3 regions of the Qipengyuania sp. NPDC077563 genome follow, and region 2 is predicted to be linked to each of the others. Evidence: predicted binding sites of a transcription regulator. Region 2 holds the regulator's gene; each other region holds the start of a gene.
What was found. The regulator LexA, encoded in region 2, represses DNA repair genes until DNA is damaged. The targets are predictions, from matches to a motif close to GTTCCNCNCTTGTTCT.
Positions count from the first base shown of each region.

Region 1: a site for LexA is predicted at 2,212-2,227, ahead of ACI2I1_RS06965 (deoxyguanosinetriphosphate triphosphohydrolase). Genes of this name have one in related genera too.
Region 3: a site for LexA is predicted at 3,312-3,327, ahead of ACI2I1_RS00205 (ATP-dependent helicase). Genes of this name have one in related genera too.

Region 1 covers NZ_JBJDPC010000002.1:237,099-242,377, reverse strand. The annotation lists gene ACI2I1_RS06975 (ABA4-like family protein) at 1-311, opposite strand, end outside; gene ACI2I1_RS06970 (NAD(P)H-binding protein) at 323-1,018, opposite strand; gene ACI2I1_RS06965 (deoxyguanosinetriphosphate triphosphohydrolase) at 1,011-2,171, opposite strand; gene ACI2I1_RS06960 (aspartate/glutamate racemase family protein) at 2,278-2,967, opposite strand; gene ACI2I1_RS06955 (alpha/beta fold hydrolase) at 3,021-4,022, opposite strand; gene ACI2I1_RS06950 (hypothetical protein) at 4,246-4,587, opposite strand; gene ACI2I1_RS06945 (NAD(P)(+) transhydrogenase (Re/Si-specific) subunit beta) at 4,592-5,279, opposite strand, start outside.
Region 2 covers NZ_JBJDPC010000002.1:884,970-890,248, forward strand. The annotation lists gene ACI2I1_RS10290 (ComEC/Rec2 family competence protein) at 1-1,694, shown strand, start outside; gene lexA (transcriptional repressor LexA) at 1,724-2,431, opposite strand; gene moaC (cyclic pyranopterin monophosphate synthase MoaC) at 2,557-3,030, opposite strand; gene trpC (indole-3-glycerol phosphate synthase TrpC) at 3,164-3,952, opposite strand; gene trpD (anthranilate phosphoribosyltransferase) at 3,949-4,944, opposite strand; gene ACI2I1_RS10315 (anthranilate synthase component II) at 4,941-5,279, opposite strand, start outside.
Region 3 covers NZ_JBJDPC010000001.1:34,286-39,564, reverse strand. The annotation lists gene ACI2I1_RS00210 (DEAD/DEAH box helicase) at 1-934, shown strand, start outside; gene ACI2I1_RS00205 (ATP-dependent helicase) at 993-3,305, opposite strand; gene ACI2I1_RS00200 (hypothetical protein) at 3,422-4,030, shown strand; gene rsmD (16S rRNA (guanine(966)-N(2))-methyltransferase RsmD) at 4,114-4,659, opposite strand; gene ACI2I1_RS00190 (pseudouridine synthase) at 4,656-5,279, opposite strand, start outside.

The DNA of each region.
Region 1 (5,279 bases), 650 kb from region 2:
GCTATCCAGATGCCGACAAAGAGGTCGAACGCCAGGTAATGTATCCATCCGATCGTGACCCCGGCGTCTGTTTCGAAGATGGAACGTACTCCCTCGATCGAACCGAAATCCATGCCTGAATCGCTTCCGCCGGATGTCTGGAGCACTCCGCTGAGAATGCCCGCCAAGGCGGCAGTATAGGCGAAGCTAAGCAGGCCAGCGCCGAGATAAAGTGCAGCCGAAAGAAGGGCGGGCCAACGAGGCAGAAGTATCAGGCCAGCCCACATGATCAATGCGAGCAGATTAGCTGCTGAGAAAAGACTGTCCCACATAGCGATCCCCCTCAGGTCTCGACCAACGCGGGGAGCGAGTGTGCCGCCCGCATGATTGCATCGTTGTCATGGACAAACCGCCCCCTTGCCGCACGCTTCGCCAGCGACACAGCGGCTTTTGCGACCAATTCGGCATCGATGCCGCGATACTGGCGATATTTGCCATGCATCAGAAGGTTCGCGATCGGAGATACGGCGATGCCCATCCTCTCAGCTGTGCGGCGATCGTTGTCGCGCCTTCCGAGAAGAAGTCCGGGGCGAAGAATATCGAGCCGGTTGAAACGCAGGCGGGTGAGGTCCCGCTCCACTTCGCCTTTCACCCGAAGATAGAAGGTCTTCGAGGCAGGGTCCGCGCCAACCGAACTTACATGGACGAAGCGTTCCACTCCGTTATCCAGCGCCGCTTTCGCAGTATTCAATACGAGTTCCTGATCCACCGCGCGAAATGCCGCCTCATCTTCGCACGCCTTTTTCCACGTGGTTCCCAGCGTGCAGATCACCGCCTTGGGCCTGAGGGCTTCGAATATTTCAGACCACTTGCACGGATCGGCGACGAAATATTCGATCCTGATGCCATGCGGGAGATTGGCCTCCCGCCGGGCAACTGCCTGAATACGGACGTCTTCCCGGCCCACACAGGCTTCGAGAACCTTGCCGCCAACCAGTCCGGTCGCCCCAACAAGACAGATCCGCAGGGCGTCAGACATTCGAGAGACCTTCCGGCGCGCGCCCATAGATCTTGCGGCACTGGTCGATCGCGAAACGGTCGGTCATGCCCGCGATAAAATCGGCGATGTGGCGACTTTTCTCCGGTTCGCGGGTGGGTAATCTTTCGAACCAGTCGTCGGGCATGGTGCTGGGATCCTGCTGATAGGCGACGAATAGCCGTGCGACGACGTCGCGCGCCTTTTCCGCCGTGGCGATCTGTTCCGCGTGGTAATAGAGGCGATCATACATGAATTTCTTAAGGCGACGCTCTTCATCAGCCAGATCGGGCGAAAATCCGGCCAGCTGACGATCCGCGCCACGGATCTGCGCAATCTCGCCCATCCCCGACACATTCGCGCGGGTATGGTTGATGACGTCGTTGACCATCAGCCCGATCTGGCTTCGGATAAGTTCGCGCAGCTGGATGTCCCGCGTCACATGCGGGAAGCGCCGCTCGACCTTGCGGAATTGGTCGGCGAGGAAATCGAGCTCCATCAGGTCGTCGAGATCGAGAAAGCCTGCCCTCAGGCCATCGTCGATATCGTGGTTGTCATAGGCAATGTCGTCGGCAACCGCTGCAACCTGCGCCTCGAGCGAAGGCCATTTACCCAGCTCCAGCGGGAACGCCCGGTCGACTTCGGCCAGCGCCCAGTTCTGCGTTGCGACCGGGCCATTGTGCTTTGCCATGCCTTCCAGCATTTCCCAGGTCAGGTTCAGCCCGACGCGGTCGGGATAGGGGCTTTCCAGACGTGCGAGCGTGCGAATGCCGTGGGCGTTATGATCATAGCCGCCAGCATGGCTCATGGCTTCTTCCAGCGCTTTCTCCCCGGCATGGCCGAATGGCGGATGGCCGATGTCATGCGCCAGGCAAAGCGCCTCGGTCAGATCCTCGTCCAGCCCGAGTTCGCGGGCGATGACCCGCCCGATCTGCGCCACCTCTATGCTGTGGGTGAGGCGGGTGCGATAGTGATCGCCGTCCGGAGCGACGAACACCTGGGTCTTTGAGCGCAGCCTGCGGAAGGCGATCGAATGGATGATCCGGTCGCGATCGCGCTGGAATTCGCTGCGCGGTCCGCGCGCGCCATCGCGGTCTTCGGCGAATTCGCGTCCGCGCGATGAGGCGGGATCGGCGGCGTAAGGGGCTTTGTGCATGTGCGAGGGGGCTTAGGTCACCCGATTCCCCGCGACAACGTGAACGAAAAGCGAACCTTCCCGCTTTTCGGCAGGAAGGTTCACACGATCGAGCAAAAGCGTAGGCCTAGCCGAAGATCCAGTCGGTCGCGGCGCGGCAGTGGATGTCGGTGGAATCGAACACCGGCAGCACATTGGCATCGGTATCGACGACCAGTTCGAGTTCGGTGCAGGCCAGCACGATGGCATCGGCCCCCTGCTTGTCCTTCATGGTAATCACGCTCTTGAGCGCGCGTTCGGCATCGCGCGTCACCCGGCCGAGCATCAGCTCCTTGTAGATGATGCCATCGACCAGTTCGACATCGCCCGGATCGGGCGGCAGCAGATCAACGCCGTGCGAGACCAGCCGCTGGCGATACCAGCTTTCGGTCATCACGTAGCGCGTGCCCAGCAGCGCGGCGCTTTCGCAATTCGCCTCGGCCATCGCTTCGCCCACCGCATCGGCGATGTGGATCACCGGGATCGAGATGCCTTCGGCCACGCGGTCATAGACCTTGTGCATGGTGTTGGCCGCGATCACGAGCCCTTCGGCACCCGCCGCTTCCAGCTTGCGGGCGCTTTCGACCAGGATCGAGGCGACCCCGTCCCAGTCATCGGAGTTCTTAGCCGCGGCGATCCGCGAATAGTCCAGACTTTCAATGACCAAGGGCGCGCTGGCCATGGGCTGTGCCCGTTGCTGGACCAGCTTGTTGATGCGTTCGTAATAGGCGCGGGTGGAAATCCAGCTCATCCCGCCGATGAGACCCAATGTGCGCAAAGTCCGCGCTCCCTTCAATTAAGTTTTGCCGCCCCCTGTGCGGCCCCTCATGTTCAAGGGCTTAGAACGGGCTCGGCACCTGCCGGTTCCGTGATTGGCAGATCGGGCGGAACAAGCGCTTCGGGAAGCCAGATGGCAAGATCGGTGGCGCTGCGTTCCGCCGCCTCTTCCATCGGCAGGTGCCCGACGCCGTCATAGGCCACCAGCGTGGAGCGCGGCAGATGCTCATCGTACCACAGGGCGGCCTTGTAAGGGATCAGCGCATCCTCCTTCCCCCAGATGATCAGCGTGGGCACGCGGACCCGCGCCACATCCTGCGGATCGAAGCTGCTGCGGGCCGTCCCGAACCGTTTGCGGGTCGCGCCGCGATTGCCCGGATATCGCGCCAATTCCCAATAGCGATCTATGGCGGCATCGGTGACGACGGCCTGATTGTACACGCTCTGGCGCAGGCTCTTGGCGACCAAGCTGCGCGGCAGCAGCTGGCTCATCACGTCGCCCACCACCGGCACGCCTGCCAGCGTGAAGGCGATATTGCCGCCCCCTTCCCGCTCTACCGGGGCGCCTGCGGCATCGACCAGCACCAGTGCATCCAGCCGCCAAGGCTTGGCGATGGCATAGGCCATGGCGATGCCGCCGCCCATCGAATTGCCCGCCAGCGTGAAGGTATCGACGCCCAGCTTGGCGGTCACCGCATCGATGTCCGCGCCGAAGGCTTCGGGGCTATAGTCATCGTCGGGCGCGGGGCCGGTCAGCCCGTGGCCGCGCTGGTCGAACCGGATCACGCGGTAATCCGCCTTCAGCATGTCGGCCCATTCCTGCCACGTATGCAGATCGGAGTTCGATCCGTGAAGCAGCACGATCACCGGTGCATCGCGCGGGCCTTCATCGCGCACATGGATCGCCCGGCCATCGCCCACCGGGATGAACTGCGACGGGGCGGCGCCGTATTTGGCGCGCATCGCCGCCGGGTCGGTATCGGGTACGCGGAAGGCCAGCACGGCCACCGCCAGCACCCCGAGGAGAATCAGCAGCCCCCGCCAGACCCACTTCATAGACCCCCTCCCCGTTCAGCTTGAGCCATCCATTCCTGAAGGATGGAGCGCCTGGAGCACAGTCCAGGGGATAAAATCCCCACTGCGCATCGGGCGCCCCCATGGCATGGCTCGGTCATCCTCATGGCGCCAGGATAGGCGAATTGGTCCCGAGTAGGAAAGGGCCGAGACGGCCTTTGCCCCCGCGCGATGCCGTTCTCGCGATCCCTTGGCCGTTGCCGGTCTAGCGGGCCGCGAAGGAACAGATCGCCGCAGAGGTGCCGACGACCTCGATCGCTTCGGGATCGTCTACCCGGCGCAGCCGCTCGAGAAATTCGGCCATGGTCAGCGGCACTTCGCTCTCGCCCTCGCGGGCCTGCAAATTCTCCAGCTTGCGCAGCTGGTTGAGCGAAAGGCGTTCCGACAGGCGCTGGCCCATGCAGGCGGCCACCGGCTGGGGGATGCCCTTGTCGACCAGCGTGGTTTCGATCCTGTCGGAGGTGACCTGTTCCACCCCGCCGAGCGCGCCCCACAGAAACAGGCCGCCGATCGCGAGCAGAGCGATGATGATAATGATTTTACGCATGAATTCAGTCGAGCGCCTTCACGATTTCTTCGACCATCTTCTTGGCATCGGACAGCAGCATCATGGTCTGGTCCATGTAGAAGACGTCATTGTCCACGCCTGCATAGCCCACCCCGCCCATGGAGCGCTTGATGAAGAAGACCTGTTTCGCCTTGTCCACGTCGAACACGGGCATGCCGTAGATGGGCGATGATTTGTCGGTCTTGGCCGCCGGGTTCACCACATCGTTCGCGCCGATGATGAAGGCAACGTCGGCCTGCGCGAATTCAGAATTGATGTCTTCCAGCTCGAAGACGTTTTCGTAGGGCACCTGCGCTTCGGCCAGCAGCACGTTCATATGCCCCGGCATGCGCCCGGCGACGGGGTGGATGGCATATTTCACCTCCACGCCCTTTTCTTCGAGGATGTCGGCCATTTCGCGCAAGGCGTGCTGCGCCTGTGCTACGGCCATGCCGTAACCGGGGATGATGATGACCTTTTCCGCCTGTTCGAGCATGAAGGCGGCATCGGCTGCGCTGCCTTGCTTGTAGGGGCGCTGCTCTTTCGCCTCGCCCCCCGTTCCTGCGCTGTCGTCCGCGCCGAAGCCGCCCGCGATCACCGAGATGAAGCTGCGGTTCATCGCGCGGCACATGATGTAGCTCAGGATCGCACCCGAAGAGCCGACCAGGGCGCCGGTAATGATCATCGCCGTA
Region 2 (5,279 bases):
AGACCGGAAGACCTATCAAGGTGCGGGTCAACGTTCCTCTTGATCGCTACTCTCCCGAATATAGCACAGGCGCTCGTATCCGGTTCAAAGCGCGTTTGATGCCGCCGGCACCGCCCCTGCTTCCCGGTGCGTATGATTTTGCACGGCGGGCGTGGTTTGAAGGACTTGCGGCGACGGGCTCTCTCGCTGGCGAGATCGAGTTGGTGGAGCGGGCTACATCCTCTTCGGGACGCATCGCGAGGATGCAAGAGGCCCTTTCCAGGCATGTCCGGGCACGGTTGGATGGTTCTGCCGGAACGATCGCGGCCGCATTTGCAAGTGGGGATCGCGGCGCCATTGCAACGCAGGATGACGCAGCGATGCGCGATGCGGGTCTGACCCATCTGCTGTCGATCAGTGGTCTTCATGTGAGTGCTGTTATCGCGGCGGCCTATTTTCTCGTCATGAAATCCCTCGCTCTTTTCCCTTGGCTAACCCTCAGAGTTCGCCTGCCCTTGCTCTCTGCCGCCGTGGCGGCCGGCGCGGGAATAGGATACACTCTGTTGACCGGGGCCGAAGTGCCGACTGTTCGCAGCTGCATCGGGGCGCTGCTTGTGCTCGGCGCCTTAGCTCTCGGACGCGAGCCGCTGTCCATGCGCATGGTCGCCATAGCTGCGGCGATCGTGCTGCTTTTGTGGCCGGAATCATTGGTGGGCCCGAGCTTCCAGATGAGTTTTGCAGCGGTTATCGCGATCGTGGCGCTCCACAATGCTGGTCCGGTGCGCGATTTCCTGGCTTCGCGGGAGGAGAGTTGGATAAGGCGACTGGGCAGGCGGATGGTGATGCTTTTCGTTACCGGTCTGGTGATCGAGATCGCGCTTACGCCGATAGTCCTCTTCCACTTCCACCGCGCCGGACTTTACGGTGCGTTTGCCAATGTCATCGCCATTCCGCTTGTGACCTTCGTGTCGATGCCGCTGATTGCGGTGGCCTTGCTCCTCGACCTGCTCGGTGCAGGCGCTCCTGCCTGGTGGCTCGCCGGCCAGTCACTCGATCTCCTTCTCTCCATAGCGCATCTGACTGCATCGCAGCCGGGAGCAGTAAAGCTGGTGCCTCATATCGGCCTTCCGGCGGTGATCTTCTTTGTGGCCGGAGGTTTGTGGCTGGCGCTGTGGCGGGGAAGGGCGCGGCTTGCAGGATTTGGTCCGGTCCTGGTCGGGTCCTTTCTACTGGTGACGACAGCTGCGCCCGACATACTCGTGGCGCGTGATGGCGGCGATGTCGGTCTGGTGGGCGAAAACGGACGGCTGTTCGTACTGCGGGACAAGCCCGGATCCTATGCCCAGGACAATCTGGTCGAGCTTGCCGGTACGGAGGCCGCGCCGATCGATCTGGAGCGGTGGCCGGGAGCGCGTTGCAGCCCGGATTTCTGCAGTCTCCCCGTGCAAAAGGGCGAAAGGAGCTGGTTCGTCCTGATCTCCCGCAGCCGCGAACTGATCGATGAGCGTGCACTCGCCGCGGCTTGCGAGAGGGCGGATATTGTCATTTCGGAACGGTGGCTGCCGAGAAGTTGCAGGCCCAAATGGCTGAAATCAGACCGCCGCTTTCTCGAGCGTAGCGGGGGGCTGGCCATCTATCTCGACAAGGGCGAAATCGAGACGGTCGCGCAGGGACAGGGCAGCCATGGATGGTGGAAAGGGGCGAGTGGCGGTTAGGCCCGCCCGCCGCCCCATTCCCGGCAGGATCAGTGATAGCGGCGCAAAAGGCCCGCAAGCTTGCCCTGAACCTGGACCCGGCCAGCCTCGTAGACCTGCGGTTCATAGCTGCCGTTTGCAGGATCGAGGCGCACCATGGTGCCTTCCTTGCGCAGGTATTTGAGCGTCGCTTCCTCATTATCGACCAGAGCGACCACGATTTCACCGTCACGCGCGGTTTCGGTCCGCTTCACGAGGGCGAAATCGCCATCGAAAATGCCCGCTTCGATCATGGAATCGCCGCTGACTTCGAGGGCGTAGTGATCGCCGGGGCCGAGCAGGGCGGCCGGGACCGGCATGGAGGACTGGCCTTCGATCGCTTCGATCGGGGCGCCGGCCGCGATGCGTCCGTGAAGCGGAACCTCGATGATGTCGTTGGCCGGTTCGGGCGCGACCGGCTTGGCGGCGTGCGCGGCAACGACGGAATCATTTGCAGCAGGCTGGGCAGGCGATGCGGGAGCCCGCACCGTGCCGGTCACCGAGTTTTCTGGCAGCTTGATGATTTCCAGCGCGCGGGCCCGGTTGGGCAGGCGGCGGATGAAACCGCGTTCTTCAAGCGCGGAAATCAGGCGATGCACGCCGGACTTGCTCTTGAGATCGAGCGCTTCCTTCATCTCTTCGAAAGAGGGCGAAATGCCGGTCTCTTCCAGCTTTTCCTGAATGAAGCGGATCAGCTCGTGCTGCTTGGCAGTCAGCATCGGAAAACTCCCATGTTCCTGTTCACAACCCTGTGAACGAATGTGGAACAATTAGGCAACCGATTTTCACAAGTCAAGCAATACGGCCATTTTCGAGACAGTTGGGGAGAACAGCTGTTCCCCTTTCAGTCCTCCGCGTTCCATTCGCCCGACTTGCCGCCGGTCTTGGACAGCAGGCGCACGCCGCCGATCACCATTGCCCGGTCGATCGCCTTGCCCATGTCGTAGAGCGTGAGGAGGGCGATCCCGGCAGCGGTCATCGCTTCCATTTCCACCCCCGTCTTGCCGGTGAGCGAGGCGCTCGCCACCACGCGGATCGCATCGTCTTCCCGCTCGAACTCCACGGTCACGCTTTCCAGCCCGAGCGGATGGCACAGCGGAATCAGATCGCCCGTTTTCTTGGCAGCCATGATCCCGGCGATCCGCGCGGTGGCGAGGGCATCGCCCTTCGCCGTGGCCCCGGCCATGATCGCGTCGAGCGCTTCGGCATTCATGCGGATACGCCCTTCGGCCACCGCCAGCCGCGCGGTTTCGCGCTTGCCGCCGACATCGACCATATGCGCCGCGCCCTTATCGTCGAGATGGGTGAGTTTGTTCATGTAGCGAACCTGCAAGCTGAAGGATGGAGCGCCTGGAGCACAGTCCTGGAGCTAAAAACCCCGGATTGCGGGAAGGGATTGCCGGACATGTGCATGCCCGACCTATGACGCGGCCAGACCGTGTAGGACAGTGTTAATTGCCGGTCAGGAGCCGGCGGGTGGCCGCCTCGACATCGTCCTGCCGCATGAGACTTTCGCCGACGAGGAAGCTGCGCACACCGGCATCGGCCAGACGCTGGCAATCCTCATGCGTGAAAATGCCGCTTTCCCCGACCAGCATGGCGTCCGCAGGCGCCAATGCGGCGAGTTCTTCCGTCGTGGCAAGATTGGTTTCGAAGGTCTTGAGATTGCGGTTGTTTACACCCAGAAGACGTGACTTCAATCCGGCTGCCCGCTCCATCTCGGCGGCATCGTGCACTTCGACGAGGACGTCCATACCCCGCTCGAAAGCCGCGGCCTCGATCTCGGCCATCTGCGTGTCTTCCAGCGCGGCGACGATGATGAGAATGGCATCCGCGCCCAGCGCCCGCGCTTCGGCGACTTGCCAGGGATCGACCATGAAATCCTTGCGCAGCACGGGAAGCGCGCAGGCTGCACGGGCGGCGACGAGATAGTCCTCATGGCCCTGGAAATAGGGCGCATCGGTCAACACGGAGAGGCAGGCGGCACCGCCTGCAGCATAGGCCTGCGCATGGTCGGCGGGCTGGAAGTCGGGGCGGATGAGGCCCTTGGACGGCGAGGCTTTCTTGATCTCCGCGATCAGGCCGAAGCCGGTCTGCTGCGCGTCTTCCAGCGCGCGATGAAAACCGCGCGGCGCGCCCTGTTCGCGGGCAATCCCGTCGAGGACAGAGAGGCTGCGCTGCGCCCTGCGCGCGGCGACTTCTTCGCGCTTGGTCGCGCAGATCTGTTCAAGCTTGTTCATTTGGCCAGTGCGATCCAGTCGATCAGCAATTGTCTTGCCCGCCCGCTGTCGAGAGCTTCGGCCGCCATCTGCGCACCCTCCGCCCAGTCTTCGGTCTTGCCGGCAACGATCAGCGTGGCGGCAGCATTGAAGAGCACCGCATCGCGATAGGGCCCGGGCGCGCCCATCAGCAGCGCTTCGAGCGCCTTGGCGTTATAGGCCGGATCGCCGCCACGGATCGCCTCTACCGGGGAATGAGGCAGATTGGCCTGGACCGCGACGACGCGCCGCATTTCGAAATCATGGCCGGTAACGTCGGCCAGTTCGTTGCCGCCCGCGAGGCTGAGTTCGTCGAGCCCCTCGTCGCCCGAGGCGATAAAGGTTCGCTCCGTACCCAGCCGCGCCTTGGCCCGGGCATAGATCGGCACATAGGCCGGGCGTGCGATGCCGATCAGCTGTCGGGTCACGCCCGCGGGATTGGAGAGCGGCCCCATCAGGTTGAAGATGGTGCGCACGCCCAGTTTCTGCCGGATGGGCTGGATACGGCCCATCGCCGGATGGTGGTTCTTGGCGAAAAGGAAGCAAATTCCCAGGTTGTTCAGTGTCTTCTCGGCGGTTCTTCCCGCCGCTTCCATATCGAGACCTAGCGCCTCCAGCGTATCGGCAGCGCCCGATTTGGAACTGGCGGCCCGGTTGCCATGCTTCGCAACAGGCACGCCGCACGCCGCCACCACCAGGCTGACTGCCGTCGAGACGTTGAGTGTGTGGTGACCGTCACCGCCGGTGCCGCAGCAATCGATCGTGCCGTCAGGCGCGGGCACCGGTATCAACCGGTCGCGCAGGGCGCGCGCAGCCCCGGCAATCTCTTCCGAGGTCTCGCTGCGGGCCGACATATCGACCAGAAAGCGGCCGATTTCCTCGTCGCCTACTTCGCCGTCGAGGATCCAGCCGAAGATCTCATGCGCATTGTCTTCGGTGAGGTGCGTGTCCGCCGAGGGAAGCTGTCTGCTCATGCCGGCACCTTGGCATCCACGCCGCAGATCGCAAGGAAGTTGGCCAGCAGGGCGTGGCCATGTTCGGTGGCGATACTTTCGGGATGGAACTGGACGCCGTGGATGGGCAGGCTTTCATGCCGGAAGCCCATCACGCTCGACCCGTCGAGACCGGGCGTCTCGCTGGTGGCGTTGACGATCAGGCAGTCAGGAATATCCTCCACCACCAGCGAGTGATAGCGGGTGGCGGTGTAGGGCGAGGGCAGCTTTGCGAAAACGCCGCTGCCGTCATGCGTCAGATCGCTGGTCTTGCCGTGCATCAGTCCGCCGCGCACCACCTTGCCGCCGAAATGCTG
Region 3 (5,279 bases), on a different contig from region 2:
GGACCTGTTCGAGCGTGGAAAAATCCTGCTCAATGGCTGCGAGCTGCTCGTCATCGACGAAGCCGACCGGATGCTGGATATGGGGTTCATTCCCGATATCGAGTTTATTTGCGACAAGCTTCCCGAAACACGGCAGACCATGCTGTTTTCGGCGACCATGCCGCCGCCGATCGAAAAGCTGGCCAAGAAGTTCCTCGATAATCCCAAGCGGATCGAAGTGAGCCGGGCAGCCACCACCAACAAGGACATCACCGCCTTCAAGATCCCGGTGGAGCCGCGCAAGAAGCGTGAGACGCTGCGCTGGTTGCTCCGTAATGATCTGGTGGAGACGGCGATCATCTTCGCCAACCGCAAGACCACCGTGCGCGAGCTCAACCAGAGCCTGCAACGTCACGGTTTCGCGAGTAGCGAGATCCACGGCGACATGGATCAGTCCAGCCGGATCCAGGAACTGGAGCGATTCAAGGCGGGCGAGGTCAACATCCTCGTCGCGTCGGATGTCGCGGCGCGCGGACTGGATGTGAAGGGCGTAAGCCACGTCTTCAATTTCGACACGCCCTGGCACCCTGACGATTACGTACATCGGATCGGCCGTACGGGGCGGGCAGGGGCCAAAGGCCGCGCATTCACCTTCGTGACCGGCGAAGACGCCGAAGCGATCCAGAATGTCGAAAAGCTGACCGAGACCCCGATTGCCGTCTTCGGCAAGAAGGACGTCCGCGTCGAACTGGTCGAAGCGCCGAAGGAAAAGCCCGTCAGGGAAAAGCGCGGCGATTCGGAAGAAGCGCCCGCCAGGTCGCGCCGCAGCCGGGATAGCGAACCGGAAAAGAAGGCGAAGCGTTCTTACCGGGACAACGATCGCGATGACGGCCCAACCGCGCCGGGCGAATGGAACGGCCCGCGCCCAAGCTTCCTGGACGTTTCCGCGCTTTAAGGCGCAGAAATTCTGCCTCAGAAATCAATTCAGGAGATCAGGGCAAAAGGCTTGCCGCTTAGTCGGTGGCGAGCGTGACGAAGCTGTCTAGAACCCGCTTCGTGCCGGACTTTTCGAATTCGATTTCCAGCTTGTTGCCTTCCTGATCGGTGACGATGCCGTAGCCGAATTTATCGTGAAACACCCGCGCACCGATGCTGACATCGGTGCGGGGTTTTGCCGCGAAACTCGCCGCGCTTTTCCCCGATTCCGCCAATCTTTTAGGCGCTGTCTCATAGCCACTTGCCAGTGCGCGCTGCCAGCCGGGCCCGCGCGCCGTGCTGCGGTCCGGACGTGCGGTTGAAACGTGGGCGAAGGGATCTTCGGTTTCGGTCCAGTTCGCGCGCCACAGGGAAGCACCTCCGCTCATCGTGGTTTCGCTTTCCACATGTTCATTCGGCAGTTCGCCGATGAACCTGCTGGGTATGGAGCTGGTCCATTGCCCATAGATGCGCCGGTTCGCGGCGTGGAAAATGGTACAGCGGCGCTTGGCGCGAGTGATCGCGACATAGGCAAGCCGTCGTTCTTCCTCGAGACTGGCGAGCCCGCCTTCGTCGATTGCCCGCTGGCTCGGGAAAACGCCTTCTTCCCATCCGGGCAGAAACACGTGATCGAACTCCAGCCCCTTCGCGGCGTGCATGGTCATGATGGTGACCTTTTCGCCATCGTCGGCGCGGTCATTGTCCATCACCAGGCTGACATGTTCGAGGAAATCGGTGAGCGTTTCGTACTCTTCCATCGCCCGCGCAAGCTCGGACAGGTTTTCCAGCCGCCCGGCGCTTTCCGCGCTGCGATCTTTCTGCAGCATTTCTTCGTAACCGCTTTCCACCAGAACCGTGCGCAGCAATTCGGATGGGGTGACCTTTTCTGCCATTTCGCGCCAGTGGACGAACTGGCTCAGCAGGCCGACCAGAGTGTTGCGCGCGCGGGCAGGCAGTTCATCGCTATCGGCGAGATCAAGCGACGCGGCCGCGAGCGGTTGCTGCGTGCGGCGGGCGTGGCGGCGCATCGCTTCGAGCGTCTTGGCGCCGAGCCCGCGCTTAGGCTGGTTGTATATCCTTTCGAACGCCAGATCGTCTGCTGGCTGGGCGATTGTGCGCAGATAGGCGAGGGCGTCGCGAATTTCGGCGCGCTCGTAAAAGCGGAAGCCGCCGACGATGCGGTAATTGAGGCCGATCTGAATGAAGCGGTCTTCGAACTCGCGGGTCTGGTACTGGGCGCGCACCAGAATGGCTACCTGATCGAGCGGAGCGCCTTCGCTTTCCAGCCGTTCTATCGCCTCGCCCACCCGGCGGGCCTCTTCCGGGCCGTCCCAGATGCCGACAACCCGCACCTTTTCTCCGGCGGGCAGTTCGGTCCACAGCGTCTTGCCCAGCCGTTCGCTGTTGGCATCGATCAGGCCGGAAGCCGCCGCCAGGATTTGCGGTGTCGACCGGTAGTTCTGTTCCAGCTTGATGACCGCCGCGCCGGGAAAATCCTTTTCGAACTTCAGGATATTGGCCACTTCGGCCCCGCGCCAGGAATAGATCGACTGATCATCGTCGCCCACCACGCAGATATTCTTGTGCGCCTGTGCCAGCAGGCGCAGCCACAAATACTGCACCTGATTGGTGTCCTGATATTCGTCCACCAGGATGTATTTGAAACGCTGCTGATACTGCGCCAGCACATCGTGATGCTGGCGGAAGATGTTGAGCATATGCAGCAGCAGGTCGCCGAAATCGCAGGCGTTCAGCGCTTTCAGCCGGTCCTGGTAAAGCTTGTAGAACTGCGCCCCGCGCCCGTTGGCATAGGCTTCGTTTTCCACCGCATCGAGATCGCCCGGATTGAGCCCGCGGTTCTTCCAGCGATCGATCAGACCGGCCAGCTGGCGGGCAGGCCAGCGTTTTTCATCCAGATCCTGTTCCTGGATGAGCTGCTTCAGCAGGCGCAGCTGATCATCGGTATCGATGATGGTGTAATTGCTTTGCAGGCCCACGATCTCGGCATGGCGGCGCAGCATCCTTGCACCGATCGAATGGAAGGTGCCGAGCCAGGGCATGCCTTCGACCGCATCGCCGATATGGCGGCCCACGCGTTCGCGCATCTCGCGCGCGGCCTTGTTGGTAAATGTGACGCAGAGAATTTCGCTCGGCCAAGCCCTGCGGGTGGCAATCAGATGCGCCAGCCGGGCGGTGAGCGCGGCGGTCTTGCCAGTGCCAGCCCCCGCCAGCATCAGGACCGGGCCTTCAGTAGTCAGCACAGCCTGTTTCTGCGGCTCGTTCAGGGTAGCGGCATAGGCTGGAACGTCGGCATTTCCGGCGTTTTCGAGCGGGGTCGATAGGTCTGGCATTATGTCAGAACAACTAGGGAACGCAGCCTCGCTGTACAACCCCCGGGGGACGTCTTCGGAACAATCACCTGTCCCGCTGCGTACTAGGCTCAAGGTCAACGTCAGGAGACTAGATTATGAGAAACATTATTTTTGCCAGCGCCGCAGCCCTTGCTTTTGCTGCCGCCCCCGCAATTGCCCAAGATATGGCTGTCACTGCAGATGGTGAGGCCTATGTTCTTACCGACGCCCAGACCACGATGTACGAAGGATGGCCAGTAGACCGCCGTGGCGCTTACGATGCGTGGCCCAGCGACGTTCAGGAATATTACTGGACCCTGGAGCCGACTCAGACCGAAGCGTGGTGGGTGCTCACCGATCCCCAGCGTGTGCGCATCTACGAAATGACTCCGGAACAGCGCACGATGGCTTGGCAGCAGATCAGCGCCCAAATGTCAGGCATGAACAATTCCAGCACCGCCGCGACCGCCAGAACCTCGGCAGCATCTGCCAGTTCCATGTCCCCGCGCTTCGTGAGCAGCGAAGTCGTCCAATCGACGCCGGCGGACGCAGGTCCTCCGACCGGAGACCTCCCGATCTGTTCGGCCGACGAACAGGATAATTGCATTAATGCGTGGGAAGCAGGCAAGCGCGGTGCAGGCGTAAACCGCCCGCTCGAATATTGGCCGGGTCGTCCAGCAAGCGAAATTAACGAGCCGCTTCCGGCAACACGTCCGAACAACTAATCCTACATGTAGGTTCGCAGAATGATCTGCAAAAAAGGAGTAGGCGGGGCTGCATATGCGGTCCCGCCCTTTCTTTGTGGGGGCTAGTCTTTCAGTCGTAACAGCGTGAGCTTTGCCTTGCCGACGACCCGCTCGCTTTCGATCTCCAATGCCTTGACCGCAATGCCTTCGTCTTTGCGGGTTTCCAATGCGATCCAACTGGCGCTGCCGATCCAGCCGAGCCGCGACATGCGGTCGAGAGCGACCTGACCGGCGCCGGTGTCGTAGGGCGGATCGAGCAGGATCAGATCATGCGGCATTTTTGCAGGGGGGAGGGCCATGACCGAGCCTTGCTGGACCTGGGTCCGGGTTCGTGCATCGAAAGTGTCGATATTGGCTCTGATCGCCTTCACCGCCTCGCTTTCCTGCTCGACGAAGAGGCAGGAGGCTGCGCCGCGCGACAGAGCTTCGAGGCCCAGCGCGCCGGATCCGGCGAACAGATCGACCACCGAGATGTCGTCAAAGCTGCCGAGGCGACTGGCCAGCATGCTGAACAGAGTCTCGCGCGTGCGGTCCGATGTCGGGCGCGTGAGGTCTCCCCTGGGCGCGACGATCTTGCGGCCGCGCCAGTCGCCAGCAATGATCCTCACGAACGGCCTCCGCGCGCCAGCTCCCGCTTGAACCCCTCGACATCGCCGCGCTTGATCTCGACCGCCTGCCCGCGGGGCAGATCGCCCAGATGGAATGGGCCGTAGCCGATGCGTAGCAAGCGGTTCACCTCAAGGCCGAGATGCTCAAGAATCCTGCGGACTTCGCGGTTCTTCCCTTCGCGCAAAGTCATTTCGATCCAGCGGTTGCGGCCCGACCCGCGTTCGAGATTGGCCTCGACCTGGCCGTAGCGGATCCCGTCGATCTCGACGCCTTCGATCATTTCGTCCAGCTGCGCTTGGGTTATGTCGCCGAATGCCCGGGCACGGTAGGTGCGCGGTACGCCGGTCGACGGCAGCTCCATCGCGCGCTTCATTTCGCCGTCATTGGTGAGCAGCAGCAGCCCCTCGGTGTTGAAGTCGAGGCGGCCCACCGGCATCACCCTGCCGGCATCCTTTGGCAGGGCATTGCGCAGCGCGGTATAGATTGTCGGCCGTCCCTTGGGATCGTGTTCGGCCGTGATGAGGCCCGACGGTTTGTGAAAGGCGAACAGCCGCGTCGCCTCGGCTTCACCCACGGGCTTGCCGTCGACACTCACGCCGCGAAGGCTCTCCAGCTTGAT